Regions from separate parts of the Tepidibacillus sp. HK-1 genome, predicted to be linked through region 3. Evidence: a T-box and tRNA genes for the amino acid it is inferred to sense, from the RefSeq annotation. Region 3 holds a T-box; the other regions hold tRNA genes.
What was found. A T-box is a leader RNA that pairs with one kind of tRNA and senses whether it is charged. The one in region 3 lies ahead of BEN26_RS04220 (valine--tRNA ligase), so its partner is inferred to be a tRNA-Val.
Positions count from the first base shown of each region.

Region 1: it has a tRNA-Val gene. The T-box ahead of BEN26_RS04220 (valine--tRNA ligase) is inferred to sense a tRNA for this amino acid. The anticodon was not compared.
Region 2: it has a tRNA-Val gene. The T-box ahead of BEN26_RS04220 (valine--tRNA ligase) is inferred to sense a tRNA for this amino acid. The anticodon was not compared.

Region 1 is NZ_BDGM02000008.1:24,532-34,622, forward strand. Features, by position in the region: gene BEN26_RS05640 (aspartyl-phosphate phosphatase Spo0E family protein) at 1-102, shown strand, start outside; gene BEN26_RS05645 (hypothetical protein) at 99-608, opposite strand; gene BEN26_RS05650 (NAD(P)H-dependent flavin oxidoreductase) at 630-1,703, opposite strand; gene BEN26_RS05655 (hypothetical protein) at 1,961-2,110, opposite strand; gene BEN26_RS05660 (hypothetical protein) at 2,387-2,533, opposite strand; tRNA gene BEN26_RS05665 (tRNA-Val) at 2,756-2,831, opposite strand; tRNA gene BEN26_RS05670 (tRNA-Leu) at 2,865-2,953, opposite strand; tRNA gene BEN26_RS05675 (tRNA-Ile) at 2,966-3,041, opposite strand; tRNA gene BEN26_RS05680 (tRNA-Asp) at 3,078-3,154, opposite strand; tRNA gene BEN26_RS05685 (tRNA-Met) at 3,197-3,272, opposite strand; gene BEN26_RS05690 (hypothetical protein) at 3,519-4,004, shown strand; gene thpR (RNA 2',3'-cyclic phosphodiesterase) at 4,058-4,612, opposite strand; gene BEN26_RS05700 (phosphatidylglycerophosphatase A family protein) at 4,615-5,163, opposite strand; gene BEN26_RS05705 (2'-5' RNA ligase family protein) at 5,581-6,087, shown strand; gene BEN26_RS05710 (GNAT family N-acetyltransferase) at 6,131-6,568, shown strand; gene BEN26_RS05715 (PHP domain-containing protein) at 6,639-7,466, opposite strand; gene BEN26_RS05720 (hypothetical protein) at 7,568-7,915, shown strand; gene BEN26_RS05725 (MATE family efflux transporter) at 8,003-9,367, opposite strand; gene BEN26_RS05730 (PilZ domain-containing protein) at 9,468-10,085, opposite strand.
Region 2 is NZ_BDGM02000011.1:15,232-25,322, reverse strand. Features, by position in the region: gene BEN26_RS07150 (putative polysaccharide biosynthesis protein) at 1-395, shown strand, start outside; gene yabN (bifunctional methyltransferase/pyrophosphohydrolase YabN) at 409-1,872, shown strand; gene BEN26_RS07140 (RNA-binding S4 domain-containing protein) at 1,886-2,158, shown strand; gene yabP (sporulation protein YabP) at 2,226-2,513, shown strand; gene yabQ (spore cortex biosynthesis protein YabQ) at 2,510-3,028, shown strand; gene BEN26_RS07125 (FtsB family cell division protein) at 3,056-3,358, shown strand; gene BEN26_RS07120 (S1 domain-containing RNA-binding protein) at 3,451-3,858, shown strand; tRNA gene BEN26_RS07115 (tRNA-Met) at 4,013-4,088, shown strand; tRNA gene BEN26_RS07110 (tRNA-Met) at 4,210-4,286, shown strand; tRNA gene BEN26_RS07105 (tRNA-Glu) at 4,291-4,365, shown strand; tRNA gene BEN26_RS07100 (tRNA-Val) at 4,472-4,547, shown strand; gene spoIIE (stage II sporulation protein E) at 4,868-7,360, shown strand; gene BEN26_RS07090 (vWA domain-containing protein) at 7,439-8,155, shown strand; gene BEN26_RS07085 (protein kinase domain-containing protein) at 8,139-9,062, shown strand; gene BEN26_RS07080 (threonine/serine exporter family protein) at 9,102-9,836, shown strand; gene BEN26_RS07075 (threonine/serine exporter family protein) at 9,859-10,091, shown strand, end outside.
Region 3 is NZ_BDGM02000006.1:13,564-23,654, forward strand. Features, by position in the region: gene BEN26_RS04220 (valine--tRNA ligase) at 1-2,359, opposite strand, end outside; T-box leader at 2,412-2,661, opposite strand; gene BEN26_RS04225 (GNAT family N-acetyltransferase) at 2,759-3,316, opposite strand; gene BEN26_RS04230 (GNAT family N-acetyltransferase) at 3,301-3,870, opposite strand; gene BEN26_RS04235 (phosphotransferase) at 4,388-5,392, opposite strand; gene BEN26_RS04240 (phosphotransferase) at 5,420-6,400, opposite strand; gene BEN26_RS04245 (LysM peptidoglycan-binding domain-containing protein) at 6,419-7,612, opposite strand; gene BEN26_RS04250 (DoxX family protein) at 7,851-8,366, opposite strand; gene BEN26_RS04255 (glycoside hydrolase family 31 protein) at 8,614-10,091, opposite strand, start outside.

The sequences.
Region 1 (10,091 bases), on a different contig from region 3:
AAATATGGTTTGACTCATCCAGTCGTTATCAAGTTAAGCCAATCTTTAGACAAATTACATATCGAAATATTGAAAGAACAGCAACAAAAAAAGAACATTTAATCAGTAAACAGTTCCTCAAAATCAATTGTCCATCGATCTGTAACTGAATTTCTTTTTAGTAGAAAATTCATTTTCCTTTTTTCTCTTCCCCCTTCTTTCCAATATAAGTTTACTTCTATGGGAATTTCAAATGACATTAGATTGAATGTGTTCGTCTTATCAAAAATAGTCGTTCTTGAGATAGTATCGATTTTATCCATTTCAACCAATAGTGAAGGTATTTCCTTATATTTATTTTTCGAAAGCAACATTTTAAACAACTGTTTATCATTTTGATTTAAAGACATCAAAAATACATCAACAAGATCATATGGGTTAAGTGTGATTAAATATTGCTCTATTTTTCCTGCTGCTTTATATACCATGACTTGATGGCCAGGATCTAGATTTCTAGTTATATGCGTAATTTGTATTGGAAAAAAAGATATACAAATATCACCATTTTGCATTGGCGTGAAGATTACTAGGTGTGTAATAAAAAAACCTTGAAATATTAAAACTTTCAAGGATTTTTACTACTAATATCTTTACATAGACATCATCAGTTCAGCTTCTTGAACGAGCTCTTTCATCAATTTTTTAACAGTAATAATCTCATTTAATCGATACCCATTTGAACCGGTAAAAATCAATCCGTTTGAAATATTCCCTTTCACTGCCTCGATAAGTGCTTTTGATATACAATAAGGAGTCGTTTTAGGGTCGCAAGTGACTAAACAATCATAGCACTTTTTTACAGGTATTCTTTCTCCTTCAACTGTTTTAACAAACTCATTATGGATGGCTCTTCCTGGAAGACCAACAGGACTTTTTACAAGGTTGATATCCTCTTGTTTTGAACGAATAAATGCCTGTTTGTAATTAACATCTGCATCACATTCTTCTGTAGCAATAAAGCGAGTTCCCATCTGTACTCCGGAGACTCCTAATTTTAAATATTTTGCAATATCTTGACCATTAAAAATACCTCCTGCAGCAATAATAGGGATACGTTTTTTATATTTTTCTTCAAATGAATGTAACGCTTCTCTTACATCACTTAAGATTTGAGAAAGATTTATTTTAGATTTTAATTCATCAATGGAAAAACCCAAATGTCCACCTGCTTCAGGTCCTTCAACAATCATTAAATCAGGTAAATATTCATACCTTTTGTCCCATAGCTTCGTCATTAGATATGCTGCTTTTCCTGAAGAGACAATCGGTGCGATTTTCGTTTTTGTGCCTTTAATAAATTCAGGTAATTCCTTAGGTAACCCGGCTCCAGAAACAATAATGTCTATTTTTTCCTCTACCGCGGTTCTTACCATTTCCTTATAATGGTTCATGGCCACCATAAGGTTAACCCCTATAATGCCTTTGGGACTTAACTCCCGTGCCTTACTAATTTCTTTTCTTAGAGCTCTTATATTAGCAAGAAGAGCATTGTTTTCGAAATCTGGTTCATTAAAACCAATTTGCACCCCAGAAATGATCCCAATTCCTCCCTCATTTGCTACAGCTGAGGCTAACCTAGAACGAGAAACACCTACGCCCATTCCTCCTTGAATAATAGGTACTGACGCTATTAAATCTCCTAACGAGAGTGAAGGTAATTTCATAAAATCGACTCCTTGAATTTGTTTAATGATTATCATTGTTTGCATTATAACGTTTTAAACCTTTAAAGTAAATATTTCACTTGAATTAGTTAGTATAAGTTTGACAATTTTGGAGATTTCGTAAGCAAAAAAAAACAAACCTTCCTATAATAGAAAGGTTTGTTTCCATATCTTTAATATCTCTTTCACTAGGTTGAATAGGTCTTTTATATGAACTCAGTATCTTACTGTATTATAAATAAAATAATTGCAAGTTCTTACTTTTTGGCTAGATAAAAATCCCAAACAGCTTCTTGTTCTTTTTTTGTTAAATACTCTTCAAAGCTCATCATTTTACCTTTATAGTTTACAACGTAATCTAATAAATCTTTTTGACGAGCTACCTCTTCCACTTTGTAGATTGCCATCCCAATCACCTCTTTTTTAATTTCAATCTCATTATACAACATTTTTTAGTCTATGATTGTGAAAATTATAACAAAAATATGAACATCGTTAAAGTTTAAATCTTTAGAAAAATCAATTAAATACTTTAACAGCAGCTAATTTTATTAGATTTCCAGAATTTAATATCTAATAAAAATTTTATGACTATTTTATATGTGAAAACGATAACAATTTATTATTATGTATTACGGGATAGCAATAAAGAACAACAGCTACGTTTGTTTGTAGCTGTTAGTTTATCGACGATCACTTACTAATTTAACCACCCTTGTATATTTCCCCTTTTTTACCTCTTCAGGAGTTGCATCTTCATCTAGTGCATCCATCTCCATACTTGGTGCAATGGTAGGCTCCTTTTCTTTAGGACTGATTTTCTTATCCACGATGATTCATCTCCTTTTCTTTACCTTATGTTCATTATGCTCCATAAATTGGATTTCATTCTTTATATTGTCGCTATTATCATCCATTTACTTATCACCTCTGTACCCTTTCAGGAATAACATCTTGAAAGATGGTGGTCTAAAAAATAAAAAAAGGGTTTATATCCGACCATCAACTTTCCAAAATCTTTTATGGCCTTCAAACCCTTGATATATAAAGTATGGTGACCCCGACTGGGTTCGAACCAGCGACCCCCACCCTGTCAAGATGGTGCTCTCCCGGCTGAGCTACGGAGTCACATATATTCGACGTTGTTACACTCAATTTAGATGGTGCCGAGGACCGGACTTGAACCGGTACGGTAGTCACCTACCGCAGGATTTTAAGTCCTGTGCGTCTGCCAATTCCGCCACCCCGGCAGGACTTTTAAATGGTGGGCCCAACAGGACTCGAACCTGTGACCAATCGGTTATGAGCCGACCGCTCTACCAACTGAGCTATAGGCCCCTACTAATTTAACTTTAAACAAATACTTTTTTAAAATGGCGGAGCTGACGGGATTCGAACCCGCGGTCTCCTGCGTGACAGGCAGGCATGTTAGGCCTCTACACCACAGCTCCATAATATAAATGGGAATATTCGACGTAGTGCAAATAGTTTATTGGTTGCGGGGACAGGATTTGAACCTGCGACCTTCGGGTTATGAGCCCGACGAGCTACCAACTGCTCCACCCCGCGTCATTACATAATAAAATTAGCGACAAAAATTATTATATATGATTTATAACATTTATGCAACAATTTTTAAAAATAGTTTTATCCCTTAAACCTCTTGGTCTTTGGGACAAAAGTAATTTTACCTAGAGTACAATAATTTGTCAATAGTATTGTCACATATATTTAGTGAATTGGGTTTACAATAACATTGTCAGTGTATACATGAATACCATTGACTTGAACCATGGTTAAGGAGAGTGTTGCATTTTGGCCAAACAAATAAAAGACAGACAAATCGCTTATGTAAATAAAGAAACAAATCTGTTGGTGTCACAAATCGTAAGTGGAACTCAATCACTACTACAGCAGACTAAACAATTACAGAGCAATCCATCATTAGTTGTACCTATACAACAATCTCAACTTACGTCGTCCACTGCATCTAACAACATGCAAATGTCTCAACAAAATTTCAAAACGCAACAACTTGGGCGGGCACAACAACATACTAGCGTCCCTGAAATGCAGCATTTAGATCAAATGCTACAAAAATTTTATAACGAGATTGGTAAGATGGAAACCGAATACAACCAATTGAAATCAGCCAATATGAATCCTTTACATCTTCAGCAATTGATGCAACAAAAAGCAAATGCGCTCCAATCATTTAGTAATCAAATACAACAAACAATCAATCAGGTTCAATTATCAAGTCAAACGAATCAAATTTATGAATCAGGCCATGGTTTCTAAAAAGTTTTGGCTGTTGAAATTCATCAACAGCCTCTCATATTTTCATACAAAGCTCATTTCTCTCGTTCATTTAAAAACTCTTTAGTTAAAATAGGTTGATATTTTACCCCAGAAACCGTAAAAACTGACTGGTATAAAGTTAGAGAAGTTACTTGCCATACAGAAGACGTTAGTTTAAAATTTTCCTTTTTAAAGGGAACATTCACCTTTCTTGCTAATGTTACATGAGGAGTATACTTTGGCTTTGCATCGAATGTAATCTTTGTTTTTGTCAATGCTTCAACAAAATTTTGGTAAAGTTTGTTTAACATTTGCAAGTCCCCATGAACATCAGCCCATAAAATATTAGGCTTATTTTCGCTAGGAAAGGCACTTATATTCTTTAACTGTAATTGAAAAGGGGATACATTTTTTACAGCCTCATTTAATGCTTGGTCTAACGATTCCATCTCTTTTTCATCGACTTCCCCTAAAAAAAGAAGAGTAATATGCCAATTTTCTTCTGGTACCCATTTTCCCAATTGTAAGCTGTTGCGAATAATTGGCAATTGTTGTTTAAGTTCATTTTTTACATGTTCAGCTAGCTTAAGTGCAACAAATAATCTCATAGCTAAACCACATTATCCTCAGTCATTTGTTCTTCTATTTCTTCCACCATTTCTTGCACATCTCTTAATCGATGGGCAATACGTCCTGCCGCTGAAGCAGCGATTCCAGCAACAAGGTCATCCAAAAACGTATGAACACCTTTACCGTTTTTTGTATCCAACTTTTTAATTATTCCCACTTTATCTTTATCTAAATATCCAAAAGTGGTCACTGCAATGCTTCCATAACCAAAGACAGAGCCTAATGCCATTGTTTCATCAATTCCAAAAAGTCCTTCATCAGACTCAACAAGAGATTGCAATGGTTCAGTTAACAAACCTTTTTCAGCCAATACGTCTAACTCGATCCCAACAAGTAATGCATGTTGAACTTCACGTTTTTCTAATACTTTGTTTACACTTTCCAGGCAAAGCTCCATGGTTAAATCTTTATTATATGGCAATTGTAATTCATAGACGATTTCTGCAATGTCTTCCAATGTAACACCGCGTTCTCTTAATCTCTGTAACGCTGCAGCTTTTACCTCTTTACTTGGTACCCTTCTTTTCAATACCTGTCACCTCCAAAAATATCTTTCTCCATCATATCACTTTCTCTACATATACAAAATAAACTTCATTATATATATTATTAAAAAAAAGAGTAGCAGTGAATCATGCTTACACTGCCACCCTTATCAAATATAAAATAAAAATAGATAAAGATTATTGATTTTGATGTTGATCCAGTCTTTGAATTAAATAGGCTAAACCATAACTCATTCCAACTAAAAAAAGCAAAGCAATAAAAACAATAAAAATGACTGCCATTTTATTCCTCCTTCATGTAAAAAAACTCTTTCTTAGTTTATACGGAAAAAAGGCAATTTATTCTTTCATTGTATTTACCAAAATATTTCATATTTCAAATTCTTTTGATAAAATAGGTTTATGAACCTAATGATAGGTTGAAAAAGGAGGAAAAAGGTATGAAATATGGTATTGTGATTTACCCCCAAAAGGAAATACAGGATTGGGCGAATTCATTACGAAAACGTTATGATTCTCATTACACATTAATTCCGCCCCATATTACAATTAAAGAGGCTTTTGAGATAGAAAATATAAACGAGGCTATTCAATATATTGAAAACATTACAAGTCAAATTCCTCCTTTTACATTAAAACTAAGCAAAGTCGGTACTTTTCTTCCTATCTCTCCTGTTGTATATGTAGGGTTTGAAAAAAATCCTGTTATTTATGAATTACAAGAAAAACTAAACGCTGACATCTTAAAGCGGCCATTAAAACATCAATTTATTCCACATATGACCATTGCTCAAGATTTGCATGAACAAGAAATACATGATGTATATGGTAGATTGAAATTGGAAAATTTAAATAAGTCTATACTGGTCGATCGAATTCATTTGTGTTATCAGATTGAGAATCAATCATGGACAGTTTATCAAACTTTTTTATTAACAGGAAAATAATAGCAGTGAATTTAAATATTCGTAGCAAATTTGAGGTGAGTTTATGCAAAAGTTGATATACAAACTCGTAACAAATCTACAAGAATTAAAGGATGCTTTTTCTATTAGAGAAGTTGTTTTTATCGATGAACAACAAGTTCCAAAAGAACTAGAAATGGATGAATACGATAATACAGCAACTCACTTTATTGTCTATGATGATAAACGTCCTGTAGCAACTGCAAGAATGAGGGAATACCATGACCCCTCCACCGTCAAGATTGAGAGAGTCGCTGTCCTGAAGGATGAGCGAGGTAAAGGTATTGGAAAAAAATTAATGACTTTTATTGAACAAGAAGCTTTAAAAATGGGATTTAAAACCCTAAGATTAAACGCTCAACGACATGCCGAAACGTTTTATAAAGACCTAGGATATATGACCATCAGCGAACCGTTCGATGAGGCCGGTATTGAACATGTTACCATGGAAAAGAAAAGTTAAGGTTTTTTAAAATGTACCTCATCCTTCGTGATATCTCATTAACATGTATGTCGAAAGAGTAGAGATATTCCTATCTTCTTAAATTTTTTAAACGTTCCACAACCTGATAGGGAACCATTTTTGTCCCTATTGGCGCGTGGAACATCTCGCCATTCCTTGAACCATGAAAATCAGAACCAGCGGTTACAATTATTCCGTAAGTTTCTCCCATTTCTTGATACCGTTTTTCTGCCTCTTCATCGTGATCAGGATGAAAAGCCTCAATTCCTTTAAGCCCGTATTTAATCAATCTAACAACCATTTCATCATCATCGTATAATCCTGGATGGGCTAATACTGGGACTCCTCCAGCTTTTTTAATAATATCAATTCCTTCCTCTGGAGAAATTCGAATCGGATTTACGTAGGCCTTTCCCTTTTTTCCAAGGTACAAATCAAAAGCTTCTTCCATGGTATCAACCACTTTCTTCTCGATCAATACTTCAGCAATATGAGGTCGACCAACATTAGCCCCTTCTCTTCTAATTTTCTTTTTCACTTCATCTAATGTGATCTGTATGCCAAGCTCATTTAATTTGACTATTATCATTTCATTTCGTTTATCCCTTGCTTTTTGCAGTTCATCAAGCGTATTTAAAAATTCCTTATCTTGGTAGCGAATAAAATAACCAAGAACATGAATATCTTGTCCTTTTTCTACAGTACTCATCTCAATTCCAGGAACAACCTCAATTCCTATTTTTTCAGCCATTTCAATCGCTTCATCAATTCCACTCACTGAATCGTGATCTGTGACGCCTAAAGCAGCCAATCCTGCTTCTTTTGCTAATTTGACGTTATCTGCAGGTGCATTTAGACCATCTGATGCAGTGCTATGCGAATGCAAATCTGCTCTCATCCTTTTCACTCCTTAAAAAAAATTCACAAAAATAACAGGTATTTTGAACAAGGCATCCCTCATAAACGTTTTAATACAATAAAGTTAAAGGAGGCCGTTTTGTGCACATTAACGTAAAGTCTGGATTTAAAATTGTAAAACCCTCTTCAAGAATTGATAAAGTATTTGAATCTCAAGGGTTCAAGAAAAAAGGGGGCAAAGACTTTCCCTACTATCGTCTAAGAATAGATGATATTTGCACACGAACGAGTTATGAATTACAGGTACCCGTACAGGAAATCTATTTAAGTCCAAAAGAATCTCTATATAAATTTCAGGAGATGATTATTCATACCCGATCTCCAGTAAAACCCCATCAAATTCCGGAGGCGATTATTCAAGCGGCAAAGGAAAAAATGAATGAGGTATTTTCTACTCTTTCTGAATCTAAACCAAGTATAAAAATCTAACATGTCTATTTTACCCTTTTTATCTTTTTATCATGAAAAAGAAAATATGAAAAGGCTGCGAGTTTTGCAGCCTTTACTTCATTATTCTCACACAATTTCAGCACTATGTTTAACCAATACTTTCTTCTGCCAAATTCGACTTTTCCAGCGAAAGAACATAAAAATACCTCTAAACCATTCATCTGCTGCAAACCCTAACCAAGCGCCGATTAAACCAAGGCCAAAGTGAATTCCTAAAACATAGGTTAAGGTTACACTTACACCGAACATTGAGATCACTCCCATGATAACAGGAAAATTCACATCCCCTGCCGCACGAAGAGAACTAATCAAGACTAAATTAAACGTTCGTCCTGCTTCTAGTAAAATATTAATCATCAATAAAGTTGAACCTAATTCTATAATCGAAGGGTCAACAGTGAAAATTCGGAATAAGTATTTGCTTAGCACAGAAAATAAAATAGCAACTGAAACCGAAACGATAAAGCTAATTTTTAAACTACGTAATGCTGTATGATAAGCATCGTCATTCTTTTTTGCGCCAACTAAATGTCCAACAAGAATTTGTGTACCTTGAGCAACGGAAACGGAGAATAAAAAGATAAAACTACTAAGATTTTGAGCATAGACTTTTGTGGTTAATGCCAGCGTTCCCATCATCGTAATAAAATACGTATTTAAAATTTGCGAAGTATTATAAGCTAAATGTTCCCCTGCAGCAGGTAAACCAACCGATAAAATCCCTTTAATGTAGTACTTTTTAAAATTAAAAAATTCACTAACTGTATAGCGATGATTTAATCGATTAGACAAGATCATCATAATTGCAATAAAACCAATGATTCGTGTAATTGTAGTTGAGATTGCCACTCCGGTTACTCCGAGCTTTGGAAAACCAAAAAGACCAAAAATAAAAATGGAGTTACCAATGATATTCATCACATTCATCGAAAGGCTTACATACATAGCATCCCTAGTAAAACCATTACTCCTTAATACCGCACCTGCAGAATTTAATGCAGCCTGAACAAATAAAAAGCCACCGACAATCAACATATATGATTTAGAATAAGCTTGTAGTTCAATTGGTACATTCATAATGTCTAAGAAAACGGGTGAAAAGAAAGCCATCATTCCACTTAATAGGATCCCAAATAGGAAATTAACGCCAATTGCAACAGCTCCAATTTTTAATGCATCATAATATTGTTTTGCTCCTAAATTCTGAGCCACGACAATACTTGCCCCAGCGGAAACGAAACCAAACATCACAATCGCAATAGAAATAATTTGATTGGTAACTCCTACTGCGGCAACAGCATCATCGGATACTTTACTGAGCATCATCGTATCTATATTCCCCATCAACATAAAAAGGAACACTTCAATAAAAATTGGCCAAGTAATTGAAAAAAGCGAAAGTTTTTGCTGTGCAGATTCCTCTAATACCATACTCTTCCCCCCATCAGCTTTATGAATCAATATTAGTGCAAACGTTTTCTTTAAAACGGATAAATCTAGTATAGTACGTTTACATTAGAATAGGAAGAGTTTATTTTTTTCCTTTTTTCAACATGTATCGTTTGAATAAAGTTTCAATGATAAAGGAGCGAATAACTTGATAATCCTTTGAATTCGTATCTATAAATTTGGCACCATAATAAAACTTTTTATCTTTTTTAGAAAATGTACTCTTCATAATTTCAACCTCTAGATGAAGAAATTGGTCAAATAGCCTAAAAGAAAGAAGAGCAATTCCATTTTCTCGAATATAGCATTTAGTAGAAAAGCCAATTCCTCCCTCACTGACATCATGAAGCTCTATTTGACAGAGTTGATTTAAATCAATTAAGGGCTTCGAACCAGAAAAAGAGACAGCGGTAATTTTGCCTTTTGCATCAATTCGAATTCGAGGGTTTTCCCTAGAAATAATCCATTTGTCACGTAAGATCAGCGGAACCAGCGTGATCAAGGAGTTCTCAGTTTTACCCATGACTGTTGTCTCGAAGGATTCAATGATTCCGCCTTCATTTAATGTGCAAGAAATCTTATCACCAACATTTAGCTGCTCTACTGAGGCTTGGATTTCTAGAAAGTCACTTTCTACATACCGGATCACCCCAGGACGTTTAAACGAAGCACCTTGTATAACAATTTGATTTCCAATCAAAGTTAT
Region 2 (10,091 bases), on a different contig from region 3:
TCATTCGTACCTTTGGTATCGACGGTGCAGCTTTGGCCACTGTTAGTGCATATGCGGTTGCGACGTTTTTAAATCTAATTGCTGTAAATCAATATACAGGTATCAAAATTGGTTTCTTGAATTTCTTTGTAAAACCAACCATAGCAACTTTGATGATGGGGGCAATCGTATGGATAGCAAAGGAATTTTTAGAGTTAGCGATATCTCCTTTTATCCCCAAAGAACGGTTGTTGATGGCGGTCGTTTCTATCGTTTCTGTAAGTTTAGGTATCATTGTCTTTGCCTTTAGCCTCTTTATTTTTGGAGCGATTACTAAAAAGGATTTAATCAACACTCCTAAGGTAGGAAAGAAACTAATTACTTTTACGGAGCGGTTGAGAATATTAAAAGATTAAAGGAGTCTCTTTTATGAATGAGAAAATAATCATTATAGGACTTGGTTCTGGGAATGAAGAACAGTTGTCTCTAGGAGCCTACAAATTATTAAAGAGTAGTGATCATCTTTACTTAAGGACGAAAATTCATCCAGTCGTTTCTTTTCTGGATCAAGAGGGAATTAATTATAAAACGTTTGACGATCTTTATGATACAAATCAGGAATATGACCAGGTTTATCAAAAAATAGCAACATATTTATTAGAAGAGGTAAAAAGGGTGGATTCGATTGTTTATGCTGTTCCTGGACATCCAATGGTTGCAGAGAAAAGTGTACAATATTTATTAGAATTAGGAAAGGCAAAGGGAATCGAAATTGAGGTAAAGGGGGGAGAAAGTTTTTTAGACACCCTATTTTCAAGTTTACATATTGACCCAATAGATGGTTTTATCTTTTTAAACGGCGAAACCATCACTAGAAATGATTTAGATCCCTCTAAAAATATTGTGATTGGCCAAGTTTATAACCAATTTGTTGCATCCGATGTAAAATTAACTTTATTGGAACTTTATCCTGAGGAGATGACAATCTGGATTGTTAGCAATCTAGGAATGGGTAGTAAAGAGATTATCAAACCAATTTCCCTCTACGAATTGGATCACAAACCAGAAGATTTTCATCATCTAAGTTCAGTTTTTGTTCCAATGACAGAGGATGAACAGGTTCAACAAAAAACATTTTCTAGGTTAGTTGAAATTGTCCAAACGTTAAGGGGGCCAAATGGCTGTCCTTGGGATAAAGAACAGACACATCAATCGATTAGGAAGTATCTCATTGAAGAGGCATATGAACTTTTAGAGACGATTGATGAATTAGATATGGATCATATGATTGAAGAATTAGGAGATGTTCTATTGCAGGTGATGCTTCACGCACAAATAGGGGATGATGAAGGATATTTTAATATCTATGATGTGATTATGCAATTAAATCAGAAGCTTGTAAGAAGACATCCTCACGTATTTGGAGATGAGAAAGCAGAAAAGGCAGAAGAGGTTCTTAAACGTTGGAATAAGATAAAGGAGCAGGAAAAGGAAAAACAGGGTGTGATCCATTCCTCTATCTTACAGGGTATTCCAAAAGATTTACCGGCGATCTTACGTGCCTACAAGTTACAAAAAAAGGCGGCTAGTGTTGGCTTCGATTGGCCAACGATTGAACAAGTTTATCAAAAAATTGCTGAAGAAATTGATGAACTTAAAGAGGCAAATGGTGAATCGGCAAAGGATGAATTAGGGGATGTAATGTTTGCGGTTGTTAATCTAGCTAGATTTATGAAGATAGATCCAGAAGAAGCGCTAGAAAAAACAAATCGAAAATTCATGAAAAGATTTTTCTATATCGAACAAAAATTAAAAGAAAAAGGAATTCCGATCGAACATGCTTCATTAGAAATCATGGATCAATATTGGGAAGAAGCTAAAAAGTATAGTTAGAGAGGTTGATTAAATGAGATTAGATAAATTTCTAAAAGTTTCAAGGTTGATTAAACGTAGGACAATCGCTAAGGAAGTCTCTGATCAAGGTCGTATTGAAATTAATGGACAGGTTGCTAAAGCTAGCTCAAATGTGAATGAGGGAGATCTGCTCTCTATTCGATTTGGCCAAAAGAAGTTAACAGTTCAGGTAAACAAATGTGTGGAGACCTCAAAGAAGGAAGAAGCTTTAGAGATGTATACAGTGATAAAAGAAGAAAAGATTACAGAACAAGAAGGTTTATAATCAGCCTTCTTTTTTTGTTCTAAAAATTTTGCCAAGCCATAAGATGTAGTAAAAGGGGGTTGATAAAATGGAGGATAGATCAAGAAAAGGGCTTAAACATGAAGTGATGGTTGTAGATAGAGAAGTCATGCAAGTTACAGGTGTAAAGGATGTAGAGAGCTTCGATAGTGAAGAGTTTTTATTAAATACGGAATTCGGATACTTGCATATTCGTGGGCAAAATTTACATATTAAAAATCTAAATTTAGAACAGGGATTTGTTGCAATTGAAGGTTTAGTCTATGAGATGGGATATTTAAACGATGGATACTCTTCGGAGAAGGCTAAAGGATTCTTTGGCAAGTTGTTTAAGTGACACTAAACGAGCAATTTATCACAACAATTTTAATGATAGGTAGTGGATTTTTTGTTGGAATGATCTTTGATAGCTATCGGGAGCTAAAAAAGGAAATAGATCTACCTCAGTGGATCGTCTTTATTTTTGATGTAAGTTTTGGTGTTTTTTCTGCTCTTTTCATCTTTCGTTTGTTATTATGGAGTAATGATGGACAACTTCGTTTATCAATATTATTAACATTTATAATCGGTTTATGGTTCTATTATATTACAATAAGTAAGATCATTTTAAAATTTTGGAGTAAGTTGTATCATCTAATCAAAACCATATGGGTCTTGGTGATTCATGCAATCAATATTCTTGTGATTAAACCAGTCATTTTAATTTATAAGTTGTTTATTTCAATACTTACCTTTCTTTTTGCAATGTTTATACCTATCTTGAAGTTTATACAAAAGTTTTCAACTAGAGTTAAGCAAAAAGCAGGATTTTCCTCCTTTTTGAAGAAACTATTTACGCGTAAGAAGAATTAGCCTAATTTTTAATGGAGGATAACTGTCATGTCAAAAAAAAATCAAATCAATCATGCGAGTAGAAAAAGAATACATGCAATTATTCTTCTTTTAATGACTTTTATAGTTTGGGCGGGGTTTACCGGCTACAATCAGTGGATAGATATTAAAGAAAAAAAAGCTAAACTAGTGGAATTGCAGAAACAAGAGCAACAAGTGGCTGAAACCAAAAGGGAATTAGAAAAGAAAGTAATGCTTTTGCAAAACAAGGAATACATAGCAGAGATGGCACGAAAATATTACTTTTTATCTAAGCCTGGAGAGTTTATTATTATTACCCCTGAGGAATAGATTGGTAAACGATCATTATTGACATGTTTTCTGAGCATCAGTTATAATCTCATTAGTCTATTCTTTATTCTTTAAGGAGGAAGTTTTAATACATGTCAATTGAAATAGGCAGCAAAGTTAAAGGGAAAGTAACAGGAATTACCCATTTCGGTGCGTTTATTGAGCTGCCAAGTGGTGAAACCGGTTTAATTCATATTTCCGAAATTGCTGATAGTTATGTAAAGGATGTAAATGAATTTTTAAAAGTAAATGACATGATTACGGTTAAGGTGATTAATGTCGAAAAGGATGGAAAGATCGGCCTTTCTTTAAAGAAAGCACAGGAAAAACCAGTAGAACATACACCGAAAGAAAGACCACAAAAATCTACACGTCGTCAATCAAATGAAAGTTTTGATGACAAGTTGAACAAGTTCTTAAAAGATAGTGAAGAACGACTTTCTACATTACGCAAAAGCACCGATTCTAAACGAGGGGGTCGTGGCGCCCGTCGCGGTTAAATCATATATGTGGTATTATACTTTGTGGCTATTTGGTCACAAAGTATAATTATTTCCTGCCAGTGATAATGATTCCCTTCATAAAAAAGTATGTTTTTGAAAAAGACAGTTGACTTCCTTTTCAAAGTTATTATATAATAAATATTGTGACTGACGCGGGGTGGAGCAGTTGGTAGCTCGTCGGGCTCATAACCCGAAGGTCGCAGGTTCAAGTCCTGTCCCCGCAACCAATTAAACCATTTGTACTACGTCGATTGGCATCCTTGATCAAATGAAATCGGAGTGCCTGTGGTACAACCAATTAAACCATTTGTACTACGTTGATCCATAATAGGATCATTTATTATATATGGCGGTGTAGCTCAGCTGGCTAGAGCGTACGGTTCATACCCGTGAGGTCGGGGGTTCGATTCCCTCCGCCGCTACCATACTGGCCCGTTGGTCAAGTGGTTAAGACACCGCCCTTTCACGGCGGTAACAGGGGTTCGAATCCCCTACGGGTCACCACAAGAAGAAGACAGAGGTAAGAGATCAGAGGTCAGAGAGAAAGAAAGGACTTCGAAGAAAAACATTCAATCTGACATCCGACTTCCGGCATCTGAAATCTGTATTTGGACGATTAGCTCAGCTGGGAGAGCACCTGCCTTACAAGCAGGGGGTCGGCGGTTCGATCCCGTCATCGTCCACCATTTTAATACTTACATAAAACACGCTTAGGCGTGTTTTTTTTTTTTAAAGATTAAGAAAGTATAACTTTCTTCCATTTCCATCTTATGCTTTTATGAAAAAATATTTTAGGAAGTTTTGTCGGAAATGGTACCTATTCTAAGTAAATCGACAGATATTTGCGGGAGCATTTGTTCTTAAACCCCTTAAGTTTGTATAAACCCTTGTCGGTTAGGTAGATTTTGTCGTAATTTTTTTAAAAGCTGTCTCCTTGTTTTGACAAATTTTGTTTACCTTTCTGTTTATAATAAATGACACAATAGGAAATCGGGTGGTGTCATTTATGTTTAAAAAATTTATTTTAAAGAATGGTTTATTGGTTCAATCAGGGACAGTTTCTACGTATTTAAATCAAATAGGCGATCTGTTGCACCAAAAAGTAATGGGTTTTTTTTATCTCCTTTTTAAAAGATGGGAATTCGGTTATTTGGTAATGGGTTTTTTATTAGGTAGAGCGGTTATTCTGAATGATATGTCTCCCTTTGCTATTCCTTTCTTCGCTTTAATGTATCATTTGAAAAAAGAGAAGTTATTATATATTAGTTTAGCCATCTTATTTGGTACAAATCTTACAGATAGCCGTCATTCAGCTATTATCTTTTCGGGTATGGTGATCTATTTCTTTGTTCAAAAATGGTTAGTTACAAAAAACAAAGCAGACTTATCCTATGCTCCATTTCTCGTTTCACTCTCTATGGCCATTCCCCAAGGGACAAACCTTTTTTATCAACAAGTTAATGAAATCTATCCTTGGGTAATGGCTGGGATCGAAACAGCCTTAGGGTTTATCTTAACCTTAATCTTCGCCCAATCTTTGCCTATTCTTATCTACCAAAAGGATCAAGTCTCTTTAAATCAAGAAGAGATTATTGGGTTAATTATTCTTTTAGCTTCGACGATGACTGGAACTGTAGGTTGGACTATTCAGGATTATTCCATTGAGCATATCATCTCTCGCTATCTGATTTTAATATTTGCTTTTGTTGGTGGTGGTGCGATTGGTTCATCTGTTGGTGTTGTTACCGGATTGATCTTAAGTTTGTCTAACACAAATGCTGTTTATCAAATTAGTTTGTTAGCTTTTTCAGGACTTTTAGCAGGTTTATTAAAACAAGCAAATAAATTAGGTGTTGCATTCGGTTTAGTGATCGGTACAACGATTTTATCCATTTATTTAGGAGACCAAAACGAGATTTGGATTTCTTTTGCTGAATCAATGATTGCTTTAGTTTTCTTTGTTTTAACCCCTAAGTCATTGATCAAGCAAATCGCCACATTTATTCCTGGTACAAGTGAATACCATCTTCATTATCAAGAGTATGTTTCAAAAATAAGATCAGTTACTTCAGGGAAGATCGATCAGTTTGCAAATATGTTTACCCAATTAGCAAATAGTTTTAAAGAAATCTCAGCCCCTACGAGGATTGATCAAAGTGAACAAATTGACCACTTTATGAGCCAGGTGGCGGAAAAACATTGTCAAACTTGTTGGAAAAGAAATAAATGTTGGAATGAGGAATTTTTTAAAACTTATCGAATCATGACGGAATTGATGACAATCATCGAAACGAAAGGAAAAATAACGAAAAAGAATATTCCCAGTGAGTGGGCCGACCATTGTGTAAAATCGGATCAAACCTCTTTTCATTTAATGGATGTTTATGACAGTTATAGTGACCATTTATATTGGAAAAATCAATTAGAAGAAAGTAGACAATTAGTCGCCCATCAATTATACGGTGTCTCTCAAGTGATGAAAGATTTAGCTCAAGAAATACAAAAAGACGGTAAAGATTTGGGTATACAGGAACAACAAATCCATCAAGCCTTAGAAAGGTTAGGTCTGTCTGTACGCCAAGTAAATATTATTCGACTAGAGGAGGGTAATGTCGAAATAGAAGTGACTCAACCAAATTGTAATGGAAGGGATGAGTGTATCAAGATTGTTGCTCCATTAATTTCAGAGGTGCTCAATGAAAATATCATCGTAAATAACAAGGAATGTCAATTCAAGAAAGACGGCTCATGTAAAATGTGTTTACGATCTGCAAAAACCTATGAAGTAGATACAGGATATGCAGGAGCAGCAAAAGGAGGAAAATGGTTATCTGGTGATAGTTTTAGTACAATCGAGGTTAGCAACGGGAAATATGCTGTTGCTTTAAGTGATGGCATGGGAAATGGTGAGCGTGCTCGAACAGAAAGTAAAGCGACTTTGGAGTTGTTAAAACAGTTATTACAATCAGGAATTGAAGAAACGATTGCAATAAAGACGATTAACTCTGTATTACTATTACGTTCTCAAGAGGAAATTTTCTCGACTGTTGACTTGGCAATTGTGGACTTATTTAATGCAAAAACCAAGTTTCTTAAGGTCGGATCGACGCCTAGTTTTATTAAACGCAGTGATGAGGTCATCATGATATCTGCTAATAATTTACCAGTAGGCATTATCCAAGACATTGACATTGAGAGTATCGAAGTAGCACTTCAACCTGGGGATTTATTGATTATGATGACAGACGGCATCTATGACTCACCAAAACGAACGGCAAATAAGGAGTTATGGATGAAAAGAATGATACAGGAAATTGAATCCGATCTTCCGCAGGAATTTGCCGACTTATTGTTAGAAAAGGTAGTTCGATATTTGCAAGGGGAAATTAGAGATGATATGACTGTGGTTGTCTCCAAAATTGACAAGTATCAACCAGAATGGGCAACAATAAAAATTCCTGGACTGTCCAAAATTGAAAGGGAAAGAATAGTTAATTAGAAAACATTGTGTTTTAAGCGATTACGTATAACTGCTCCCCTTTGTGGAAATGAATGGTATTAAACAGGGGGGAGCAAAATGAATGAAACTTTAGTTTTCAATCAAATTACTTTAATTACAGATGGTTGTTCGAACCAAGGCTATTCACCGATTGAAGCTGCCAGACAAGCTTATCAAAAGGGAATTATTATAAATGTGATAGGGATCACTGATGGAGGTCAAATTGGAAAACAAGGTATTCTTGAAATTGAAGGGATTGCAAAGGCCGGAGGCGGACTGAGCCAGATCGTTCCTGTAGAAAGGGTAAAGAAAACAGTTCAATTTGTTACTAGACAAGCAATGAACAAAACAATTACCCAAGTTGTTAACGCACAACTCGTACAAATTTTAGGGGAGAAAGATTTAGTTGAAATCTCCCCTAATCAAAGGTTAAAGGTTGCAAATATGATGGATGAAATGGCAGAACATAGTCATCTTAAGGTTTTATTATTAATTGACCAAAGTGCAAGTATGCTAAAAAAAATGGAAAAGGTACAAGAAGCAATCGTTGACTTCCAATTAAGTTTATTGTCTAGAGCTGGGGAGAGCTCAATTTCGATTGTTATCTTTCCAGGCAATCCTGATCTCCTTAATATTAAAATTCCTTGGACGAAAGATATTAAGAAGGTAGATACCATATTACATCAAATGGTACCACAGGGAAATACACCTACTGGATCAGCTATTTTAAAAAGCATTGATCTATTTTATCAATCAAAACATAAACAAGGGTTGCTTGATGAATATGTTGTTTAATCGTTCCCATAAAGAAACTTTTCGTTCAGGTAAGGTGATTAAGGGTAAATGGAATGGTAGACAGTATATTGTGAGGCGGTCACTTGGCTCAGGGGAAAATGGCACGGTTTATTTGGTTCAATCATCTGGAAAACTATATGCTTTAAAAATAAGTCCTATCTCAATTGATCTCGGTTATGAAATTACAGTGATACAGCGTCTTAGTGAAACCCAAGGTCCAAGCCTTGGGTTTTCCGTATTTGACATTGATGATTTTATTGATGATGATGAACATTATTCTTTTTATGTAATGCCTTATGTACAGGGTATCTCTATTAAATATTTCTTTTATGGAAAAAGTGAGAAGGATTATTTAAAAATATTTATAAAAATGCTTAAATTATTAGAAGTGATTCATAAAGAAGGGTGGGCATTTGGCGATTTAAAACCTGAGCATTTTTTAATTGATCCTGACTTAGGAAAACTCTCAATGATTGACTTTGGAGGTGTAACAAAGTTTGGTGAAGGAATTAGGCAGTACACAGAAATATATGATAGGGGAAGCTGGGGGGCAGGGACTAGAAAGGCTGACCCACATTACGATTTATTTTCTATCGTCATGATTTTATTACAACTTACTTTAGGTGAACAGAAATTTTATCAAATTTATCGATCACATCGTAGTTTTCATGAACTTTATGATATAATACCTAATATTCATGCTTTGAAAAATTTGTCACCTATTTTAATAAAAATTCTAAATGGAACTTATACATCAGCAGGTTTAGCAATTGAAGAATGTTTAAAATTCTTAGGAGGCTCTAAGAATACCACTACTAAGAAACCATGGAATTGGATTGAATGGCTATTTACTTCATCGATCATCTTTTTTATTCTTATGTTTGGACGATTGATTTACTTGTGGTAAGGGGGAAGCCCTTTTGTGAAAGAAAATGTAGCTGATATTATGGAAGTCTGTTTATTAGCTGGAAAAATCATGTTATCAAGTGGCGCGGAAACTTATCGTGTTGAGGATACGATGAATCGCATTGCAAAAGCCTACTCTGTTTATGAAACAAATAGTTATGTGACGCCTACGGGTATATTTCTAACCATTCAAGGTAGAAATAAAGAAGATGTCCAAACTAAATTTATGCGTATTTCTGAACGTTTAATTGATTTAAATAAAGTTGCTTTGGTCAATGATATTTCACGTAAGATCAGCTCAGGAATCATGTCGATTGACTTAGCATACGAAAAATTGTTAGAAGTTGAAAAGGAGGAGCCACTTTATCCATTTTGGCTTCAAATATTGGCCGCTTCAGTTGCGAGTGCTTTTTTTTCGTTAATGTTTGGAGGAGGTTGGCAAGATGTAACTCCAGCATTATTTGCAGGCGGTATTGGTTTCATCCTTTTTATTTATATTCATCGTATAGTACAAGTTAAATTTTTTGCAGAGATCTTAGCTGCTTTCATCATTGGAGCAATCGCTTATCTTTTTTATTATTTTGGGATGGATATTCATTTAGATAAAGTGATTATCGGATCGATTATGCCATTAGTACCAGGAGTGCTTATAACAAACGCAGTTAGAGATCTTATGGCTGGCGATTTAGTATCTGGTTTGGCGCGCGGGGCAGAGGCCTTTTTTACAGCCTTTGCGATCGGAGCTGGAATTGCAGTATTTATTGCAATGATTTAGTGGATTAGGGTATGGTGTGAACATGAATTTTGAAACATTTTATACAAGTTTTTTTGCAACGATGGCCTTTGGTATTATTTTTAACGTTCCTAAGAGGTCAATGATTAGTGGTGGAATCATTGGAATGTTAGGATGGGCTCTTTATATTTGGCTAACAGGACAATATCATTTTGATATGGTTTTTGCTACCTTGATCGCTGCATTTTTTGTTGCTACAGTAAGTCAATTATTGGCAAGGTATCACAAGATGCCAGT
Region 3 (10,091 bases):
TTTCTGGATTACAGAACTTTTTAATATATGAGATTCCTTTGAGTAAAATCTCTTCATTGGTTTTATTCACTGGTTTAATGAGAAGCTGAATTTTTTTACTTAATGGCACATTGACTTCTGCACGGATATTACGAACAGAGCGGATCACATCCATTAATAATACCATTTCTTTAGCTGCTTGTTCATTAACAAATTCTTCACGATATTCTGGCCAGCTTGCTAGAGTAATACTTTCCCCTTCATGTGGAAGGTGTTGCCAAATCTCTTCTGTAATAAATGGCATATAAGGGTGTAACAAACGTAAGGTACGATCTAAGACATAGGTAAGAACCGATTTCGTCGTTTTCTTCGCTTGCTCATGGTCACCATATAAAGGAAGTTTGGCTAATTCAATATACCAGTCACAAAATTCATCCCATATGAAGTTGGTCAACATTCTTCCAGCCTCACCAAATTCATATTGTTCTAACAGTCTTGTGACATCTTTTACTGTTTCATTAAAACGATGTAAAATCCATTGATCCGCAGACGTTAATGTACCTGATAAATCAATATCTTTTACAGAAAAATCGCCTAAGTTCATGATGGTAAAACGGGAAGCATTCCAAATTTTATTTGCAAAATTGCGGGCAGCTTCTACCCTTTCAAAATGGAATCTTAAGTCTTGCCCAGGCGTACCCCCTGTTGCCAGCATGAAACGTAGGGCATCTGCACCATATTGATCAATCACTTCGATTGGATCAATTCCATTTCCTAAGGATTTGGACATTTTTCTTCCTTCACTATCACGAACCAAGCCATGAATATAAACATCTTTAAATGGATTTTCTCCTGTAAATTCTAGGGCAGTAAAGATCATTCGTGCTACCCAGAAGAAGATGATGTCATATCCAGTTACCAATACATCTGTTGGGTAAAATCTTTGTAAATCTTCCGTTTGCTCTGGCCACCCCATCGTCGAAAATGGCCATAAACCAGAACTAAACCAAGTGTCTAAGACATCTTCATCTTGATTAAGAAGGGAATTGCCACAGTTTGAACATGATTTTGGCTCTTCCATTTGGACGATTGTTTCGCCACAATCTTCACAGTACCAAGCAGGTATACGATGACCCCACCATAATTGTCTGGAAATACACCAGTCGCGAATATTTTCAATCCAATTTAGATAGATCTTTTCAAAACGTTCTGGTACAAAGTGAACACCATTACCGCTTTTTTGTTGTTGAATTGCTTTTTCTGCCAGAGGCTTCATCTTCACAAACCATTGGGTAGATAAATAGGGTTCAACAACCGCCCCTGTTCGTTGACTATGTCCAACAGAATGAAGATGTTCTTCAATTTTAAAAAGAATCCCTTGTTCCTGAAGATCTTTGACAATTTGTTTACGACATTCAAAACGATCCATGCCTTGATATTTTCCAGCATTCTCGTTCATATGTCCTGATTCATCCATCACTAAAACCTGTGGAAGTTGATGACGTAAGCCAATTTCAAAGTCATTCGGATCATGGGCAGGTGTTATTTTTACTGCACCACTTCCAAACTCTTTTTCAACATATTCGTCTGCAATAATTGGAACCTCACGGCCTGTAATAGGTAAGACTACCGTTTTGCCGATTAAATGTTGATAACGTTCATCATTTGGATGCACAGCAACCGCAGTATCCCCTAACATGGTTTCAGGACGAGTAGTGGCAACGACAATATGACCACTTCCATCCTTCAGTGGGTATTTCATATGATATAATGCACCCATGATTTCTTTATATTCTACTTCAATATCTGATAAAGCGGTTCTTGCTTCTGGATCCCAGTTAATAATATATTTTCCACGATAGATGAGTCCTTTTTCATAAAGACTAACAAAAACCTTACGAACTGCTTGGGATAAGCCTTCATCAAGGGTAAAACGCTCTCTAGAATAATCTAAAGAGAGTCCTAATTTGGCCCATTGTTCATGAATTCGATTAGCATACTTTTCTTTCCATTCCCATGCGTGCTCAAGAAATTTTTCCCGACCAAGATCATAGCGGCTAATCCCTTCTTCTCGAAGCTTTGCCTCTACTTTGGCTTGCGTCGCTATTCCAGCGTGATCTGTTCCTGGTAACCATAAAGCGTCATATCCCTGCATTCGCTTCATCCGAATGATGATATCCTGTAAAGAGAAGTCCAATGCATGACCAATATGCAACATCCCTGTCACATTGGGTGGTGGAATCACAATACTATAGGGTTGTTTTGATGTATCTTTGCCTGCTTTAAAAAATTCGTGCTCTAACCAATATTCATACCACTTTTTCTCAATATCCTTCGGATCGTATTGAGTTGGGATTTGTAATTCAAGTTGTTCAGCCATTTATTTTCCTCCTATTCATAATACCCATAAAATATAAAAAACCCTTTCCATCCCAAAGGACGAAAAGAGTTTGTTTTCGCGGTGCCACCTTTGTTCATGAAACACAACTAGCTTAGACCTAGGTCTATTTGTGTGTTCATGCACTCAATCAGTAACGGTTGATGATCCGGTCCATTCTACATCATTTCAAATGGACAACTTCAGGGCGACCTTCAGTAACTTCTGCCTTAGGAAACCTTACAGCTAATGGTTTCCCTCTCTTGAAGGTAAGGTTACTTACTCCTCCCTTTCATGGTTATTCCTCTATTTACATGTTAACCGACAAAATATTTAACTATATTGTAATCACAACAAAAGATAAAGTCAAATTTCTTTTTACAATTATTCTATGAAAGTAGGTCATTGGTTGTTCATGAACTCATCTTTTAATATACCCATATAGATCACATCCCAAAACCTACCATGACGGTAAAGCTGCTGACGTAAGCGTCCCTCTTCTTTAAAACCGGCTTTAAGATAAGCTCGATGTCCCCTTTCATTAAATTGATAATGACGTAACACCACTTTGTTTAAGTTCATTTCCATAAAAGTGAAGTGAAGTAGCGTTTTGATTGCATCAGTTCCATAACCTTTACTTAAGTGCTTCTGATCGCCTATCACAATTCCTAATTCAGCGACTCGATTCCGCCAATCGATATGATGTAAGCTAATATGGCCGATATAGGATTCCTCTCCCTCAGGAAGATCTAGTGCATGGATAGAAAAGTGTTGATCTGTTTTTGAGGGTTGTTGAGCCTGATCCCCAAAATTCTTGGATAACTCCATTGGCATAGGAAGGGTACCCCATTGCAAATTTTCCGTAATGTGAGGATCATTAAACCATTGGTTAAATAATGGTGCCTTTTCTGGATCGATGGTCTTAAGCTGAACTCTCTTTCCTTTTAAAAGGTTTTCCATCTCTCTTCATCCTCCTTTTGGTAGCGTTCAAGGTACTCTTCTCGAAGAATAGACATCATCACTTCATCGTAAAATTGACCATTGCGGTACAAAAATCTTCTTCTTCTACCTTCTTCAACAAAGCCAAGCTTTTGATAGCTTTTGATCGCTCTTTCATTAAAAGCATAAACCCCTAATTCAACTCGCTGTAATCCTAATTCTTGAAACCCTATATAGAGACATAAACGAAAAGCCTCTGTTCCATATCCTTTCCCCCAATAATCTTTATCTCCTATAAAAATCCCTGCGATTGCCCATTGATTTTTCCAACTAATAGAATGTAACCCAACACTTCCAATCATTCGATCATCTGCTCGCGTATAAATGGAAAAGACAAACTTATCATCCTGCTTTAAAAGGTTATCGTACCAACGATGTTCCTCTGCAAGCGTCTTTGGAAAACGTGTTTGTGGTGATAAATATTGGGTGACTTCTGGATCATTCACCCATTCTAGGTATTTGGATAGATTTTCTCTTTCTACCGCTTTTAATTGAACCAGCTTTCCTTTTAACATCATAACCCTCCCCCTTTTTTATTTAATTCTTTATCATGGTAAAACAAAAAAGACTCGTTCCTGATAAGTTCACCATTGGAACTTACCGCACGAGTCTTTTATCCCCACGGTGTAGCAAAAAGCTTGGAATCGCTCGGACCTGTCTTTGCCTTTGCAAACGGAACCCTAGTTTCCCTTCCATTGTTAGAAATTATTATATTGACATTTATATCGCATGTCAATATAAAATTGGAATATTTTTTAAAAGTTCTGATATTAACCAAATGGATCTTTACTACATAAAGTATAGAAGATATAAAATAGGGTAATTGCTGATTAAGGAATATACAAACCCAAATGATAACGTAAAGGATGTGTGGTCATATGGATGGGTTGAAAAGGTTTCGTTTAATCCTTCGTACAATCCTCTTTCCTCTTATTGTTTTGCAATTTTTGAGAACCTTATTTTTCCCGACTCCGTTTGATGTGTTCATTTTATTCATTCTTTTCATTGCTTATATTGGTTTTATGATGAATATTATATAAATTGTTGGTCAATAAACCATATGATTTCTTTCATTTGACCCCAACGAATCTGAAGTTTTTTTAAATACTGTTCTTCTAATCCATACTGTTGCTTTTCCTCGTATTTTTTTGCTAAGGTGAAAATTCGTTCTGGAAAAAAAAGGTATATTGCTAATAATTTCTTTTCCGGTTCTGTCAAGGAAACAATTTTTTGATAGCGATCAAACCACTCTTGCGCCCAAAAACGGTGTTCTTTGTTTAAAATATATTTTCGGATAAAATTAGCCAAATCTCTAACAGGCGTATCAAGACTTACATGGTCAAAGTCAATCAATACCATTTTACCATTTGGTTTAAGTAGCATATTCCGATGATGAAATTTGCCGTGGCAGATGGTTTTCCGTAAATCACCAATCGAGTTATATTGTATGACCCATTGAGTTAAATGTTCTAAAGCTTCTTCAGACCATTCCTTGAGAAATGGTAGATAACTTAAAAAGACATGTTCAAAGGTGGTTAAAGATTCTTTTCTCGTTAATTTCTTTTGGTATTTTTTTAACCACTTTAAGCGTTCTTCCCATGAATTGCGAAGATACGTTTCATCAACAAAATGATAAGAAAATGGTTCGGGGTTATATTCAAACCCCAGCTTATGAAGATGAGCCATCACCTTTACCATGATCAAGAAATGAGGCCGATGATTTAAAGTTAAGTGTTCACCTTCAACCCACTTTGTCACATAAACAATCCCATTTTTGACTGGTACAAACGGTTCAGCAAATTTATTAGAAACAATTGTAGAAGTATTCCATCTATGTTCCTGTAAGAATTGTAAAATCTCATTCATCCGTATGGCTTGCGACCCACTCATATTTGCTTTTTTAACGGCAAAAACACCTAGTTGGGTTTCTATTTTCGCTACTGAACCATACCATTTTATCTGACTTACCTGAAAATCATACTCATCGATTACGTGGGGATGTATATCAAATTCAAACCATTCTTGGGTAAGGACCATGATATGCTCCTCCCTAATTACGTCAACTTAAAGTTGAAAATAAACATACAAGACCTGATAAAGTTGCTCAGTATTGATCTGCAACCCTACTAATTGTTGATATTGCCTCTCTAAAGAGTATCCCTTTTGAGGCACCTTTGCAATAAAATAGATATAAAGAAATTTCCATAGATCATGCGGATAGGACAAGTAGGTTAAAATCCACTTTTTATCGTCTATTTCTAAAGGATTCTTTTCTTGGTAAGCATCGAGCAGCTTATAGATGATATCTTCTTGAAATCCATTTCTTTGATAAACATGTGCAACCATCTTAGCCAAGTCATAAGCTGGAAGATCATAGATTGGTAAACCTAGATCAAAAATCCATCCCTCTTCAAATCGATCGATTCTAAATCGGTTCAGTTGGACATTTCCTAAGCACCATCCGGGTTCTTTTTCATTTCGAAAATAAGTTCGTTCCAACTTTTCAGACATTTCTATACTTCTTCTCATTTGTGCTTGTTGACTAGGGATATATTTTAATACAATGTCATCTAAGGGTGTTTTTCTTTGCTTTTGTGAGACAACCTTTTCTATTTGCATTAAATGTCCTAATCCCCGTTTAAAATGATGAGACCAAGGTTCAAACGTTTGGTTTGTCTTTATTTTCACCATCGCCTGATGAAACTCTGCTAATGTTTTCCCAATCGTTTTCATGTGTTCTGGGTTAGAGGAGACAGGGATTTTTCCTTCGATCCAATCTGTTAAAACAAATCCCTGATCCCCATTTAAAATATAGGGTTGCCCATCATTGGTTCTAATAAAGCGATCAATCTTTCGAAACCCTTCATACGCCAGAGATTCTCTAAATTGAAAAGCAAAATCTAGAGTTTCTACATCATTCCAAGTTCTTAATATTTTTGTTCCTCGGTTTGTTTTTAATTTATAGAAGGAGGAGTATTCTTCTATTTCCTCTACTTGTAGATTATAGTTTTTTAGAACATCATCTATTACAGGATAATCAATCATATCAAAAACTCCCTTTGTCTAACGGATCGGAAGAAAAAGAATCTGTCCTTCTTCTAATTCATCACTTTGCAAATGATTATGGTTCATTAAATCAGCAGTACGAAGCTGATATTTCTCTGCTATTTGTTCAAGTGTATCTTCCTTTTGTACAAAGTATATTTTTAACGTATATTTATTCTCTTCATTTCCTTTTAACAAACTAAAGAGCATATCTTTCGTTGATTGTTCTTCAGAATCTTCACCGATTTCTTCGGTTACCTCCTGTTCTACTTTCTCAATTGCTGGATTGATATCCGTTTCAACGTCTTCTGTATTTATCTTCTGCTTGGACTCTTCTTCCGTAATATTGGCTGCTAATTCCTTTTCTTCAATCACTTCTTCTGCCTTTTCTTCGACGACCTGTTCTTCTTTTATGACATTGGTTTCTTCCCTTTTCTCTTTTTTCAATAGGGAGTATAGCGGATTTGTTGAACTCTTCTGATCATGGTTAAATTCTCGATTTTTGCCTTGGATGCCTATCTTCATTGTAGGAGTAGGAAGAGGAGTCTCTACCGTCTCGACAGTTTCAATAGTTTCTGAATTTTCTGCAGTTTCATCTACTTTCTCATCTATCACTTCTTTTGCTTCAACCTCATCAACATTATCATCAACCGGATTTGCTTGAACTTGTTCTACTTCGGTTTCTTCTTCTTTCATGATATTGGCATCATTTTCGAAGGTAACATCCACAGGATATTCTGTTTCGAATTCTTCTGTCACATCGACTGGGGTCTCTTGTTTTGGATCAGGATGGACGCCTAGTAACTGAACCTGGGCAACGATCTCAATTTCTTGATCTGAAAGGACTTCATAATCAAAAAATTCTACCGTTACGAACACATCGTTTGGATCGTTTACTCTTTCATGTTGAATTTGAATTGAGATAGGGATTTGATATTGGAATGTATCAGCAATTTCATTTTCTGTAAAAAATGATCCATGATGAATAGCGTCTGCCTGATCTGCTTCTTCTTGCCAATTATTATCGAGTGGTTTTCTTTCAAATTCTCCATTTAATACCAAATGTCCTGTGATATCTATGTGATGTTTAGAATCATAAACTTTTACTATCGGATGTAATTCTAAACTAGATAGCGACTGAAAACTCTGATTTTCCTTAAAATGTTTTACCTTTTCCCTAATCTCAAATCTCATAAATGGTTGGTCTGTCAATTTACTCACCCCTTATAAAGGTCTTCTTCGATTAAATATATTTTAACTTCGTCCTTGTTATGACAAAAAAGTAGACCTAATCAGCCTACTTTAGAACTTACACGGTTATTTTTTTAAGAAACCTTTTTGCATTTTCAAGAAATTGTTGTAATAGAATGGGTGAAACACGTAAAACCTCTCCAGATTCTTGGAGAGGTTTTACCATTTATCATTTTATTATTTTATTATTATATTATTATTAGGCAGAAACAGGGTTGTTTTTCTTAAAGGTTTTATTGTAATATTGTCTGATGTATGGAAGTACCCAACGATCTAAACCAATTCTTCCAGAGTTAGCTCCACCAACTAATACGATGAAACCGAGAAGAGCCATCCAAGGGTTGGAAGAAACTGTACCAGCAAACATGAACATGAAGTTCATAAATACACCAAAGAACATTGCAGCTTGAGTTAAGCAACCAAGAATTAAACCAAGACCTACAAGGAATTCGCCATATTCAACTAAGAAACTGAAAAGTCCAACATTTGGTAAGGCAAATCCTTTAAGAAATGCAGTATAAGTAGGGTATACAACTGCATCATGACTTGTTACAGGATTTTCGATTGCTCTGTTTATTAATCCTGCTGCACTAAAAGGTTTTTCACCAGTAATCTTTCCCCAACCTGCAGTTAACCAATCGTAACCAAGGTATAAACGTAAAACTAAAAGACCAAAACTTGCATACAAATTTTCTCGTAACCACTTAAAAACCATATGATTCCTACCTCCTTAAATTATTATTATTTAATAAAGGGCCCTTACTACAAGATCATTATATTAAGTTCTTACAAATTTAAACATATCCTTATCACGTTTTTCATATTTTTGCAAAAAATTTATGACGTACTTGTGAATAAATATAAATGATACTAGTTTTTTCAATAAAGACGATATAAAATAATCTATACAACCCAAAAAGCACCTAGTTGACTGAGTCATTCAGTTCCTAGGTGCTTTCTCATTATAGGTTTATTGTTATTGAGGCAATATTACTTTCTGTATTGAAGTTTATATCTTTTGCATCTACTTCTTTACCGTTGATGATGAGTTTTAGATCGGGAGTTGCGTGATGAACCTTTAATGTCCAATGCTTCCATGTAGGTTGATAACCCGTTACAGAATTTTCAATCGTCAATTTGATGACATTTCCATTTGCTTGATAACGGATTTGTTTTTCTAGATATTCTCCTTTTTCATAAGCAAAGGTTTCACCATCATCATCATATAAAGTATAATGGGATTCCCCACTTTCTGTTTGATAAAGATGGATGGTCATATTCTTTTCTGGTACAGAAGTAGATTGTTTGATCGAACCGTGGCTAATCATTGTTCCTGCTTTAATAAAAATAGGTAATGTTTCAAGATTAGCCTCGACCAAGATATGTTTTCTACCTTCATAGATTTGATCTGTCCAATAGTCAACCCATGTACCCTCAGGTAAATAGACAACACGATGGTAGGTATCTGGTTTTATGATAGGGGCAATGATTACATTTTCTCCAATCATAAATTGATCAGATAAATTAAAAGTATGACGATCTTCTGGATATTCTATAAACAATGGTCTCATCACTGGAATTCCTGTTTTGCTTGTTTGTGCAAAAAGACTATATAAGTGTGGCAACCACTGGTAACGCAATTGAATATATTTCTTAATGATTTTTTCAATTTCTGGGCCAAATGACCATGGCTCTTGACGTGCAGTTCCAATGGCACTATGGTTACGGAAATAAGGAGTAAAAGCTCCTACTTGTGTCCAACGTGCAAGCAGTTCCCCAGTTGTATCATGGGCAAAACCACCTATGTCTGGTCCTGATAATGCAACGCCAGAAAGTCCTAGATTCATACACATTGGAATGGATAATGCTAGATGCTCCCAGAAACTACGATTATCCCCTGTCCATACGGCTGCATAACGTTGAACACCAGAGTAACCTGCTCGTGTTAATAAAAAAGGCCGTTTTCCATGAAGTAGATTTTTTATTCCATGATAAGTCGCTTCCCCCATTAATAAACCATAGAGATTGTGCATTTCCCGATGGGTTTTGGGATCACCATCATTCTCGTGAACAACGTTTACATCCATGGTTTTTGTTTCGTTAAATACAGCTGGTTCGTTCATATCATTCCATATACCTTCAATCCCTAAATCAGTATAGAAACGATGTTTTTCTCCCCACCATTTTCTTGTTTCTGATTTTGTGAAGTCAGGGAAAGCACTTTTTCCAGGCCAAACGTTTCCATAGAAAATATCGCCTTCAATATATTTAGAGAAATGGTTTTGGCGAATTCCTTCTTGATAAATGGAATACTCTGGATCCACTTTAACACCTGGATCAACAATCGGAACGATCCTCTTACCTACAGATTTTAAATCTTTCATCATTTTTTCTGGGTTAGGGAATCGATCGCGATCAAAGGTAAAGACACGATACTCAT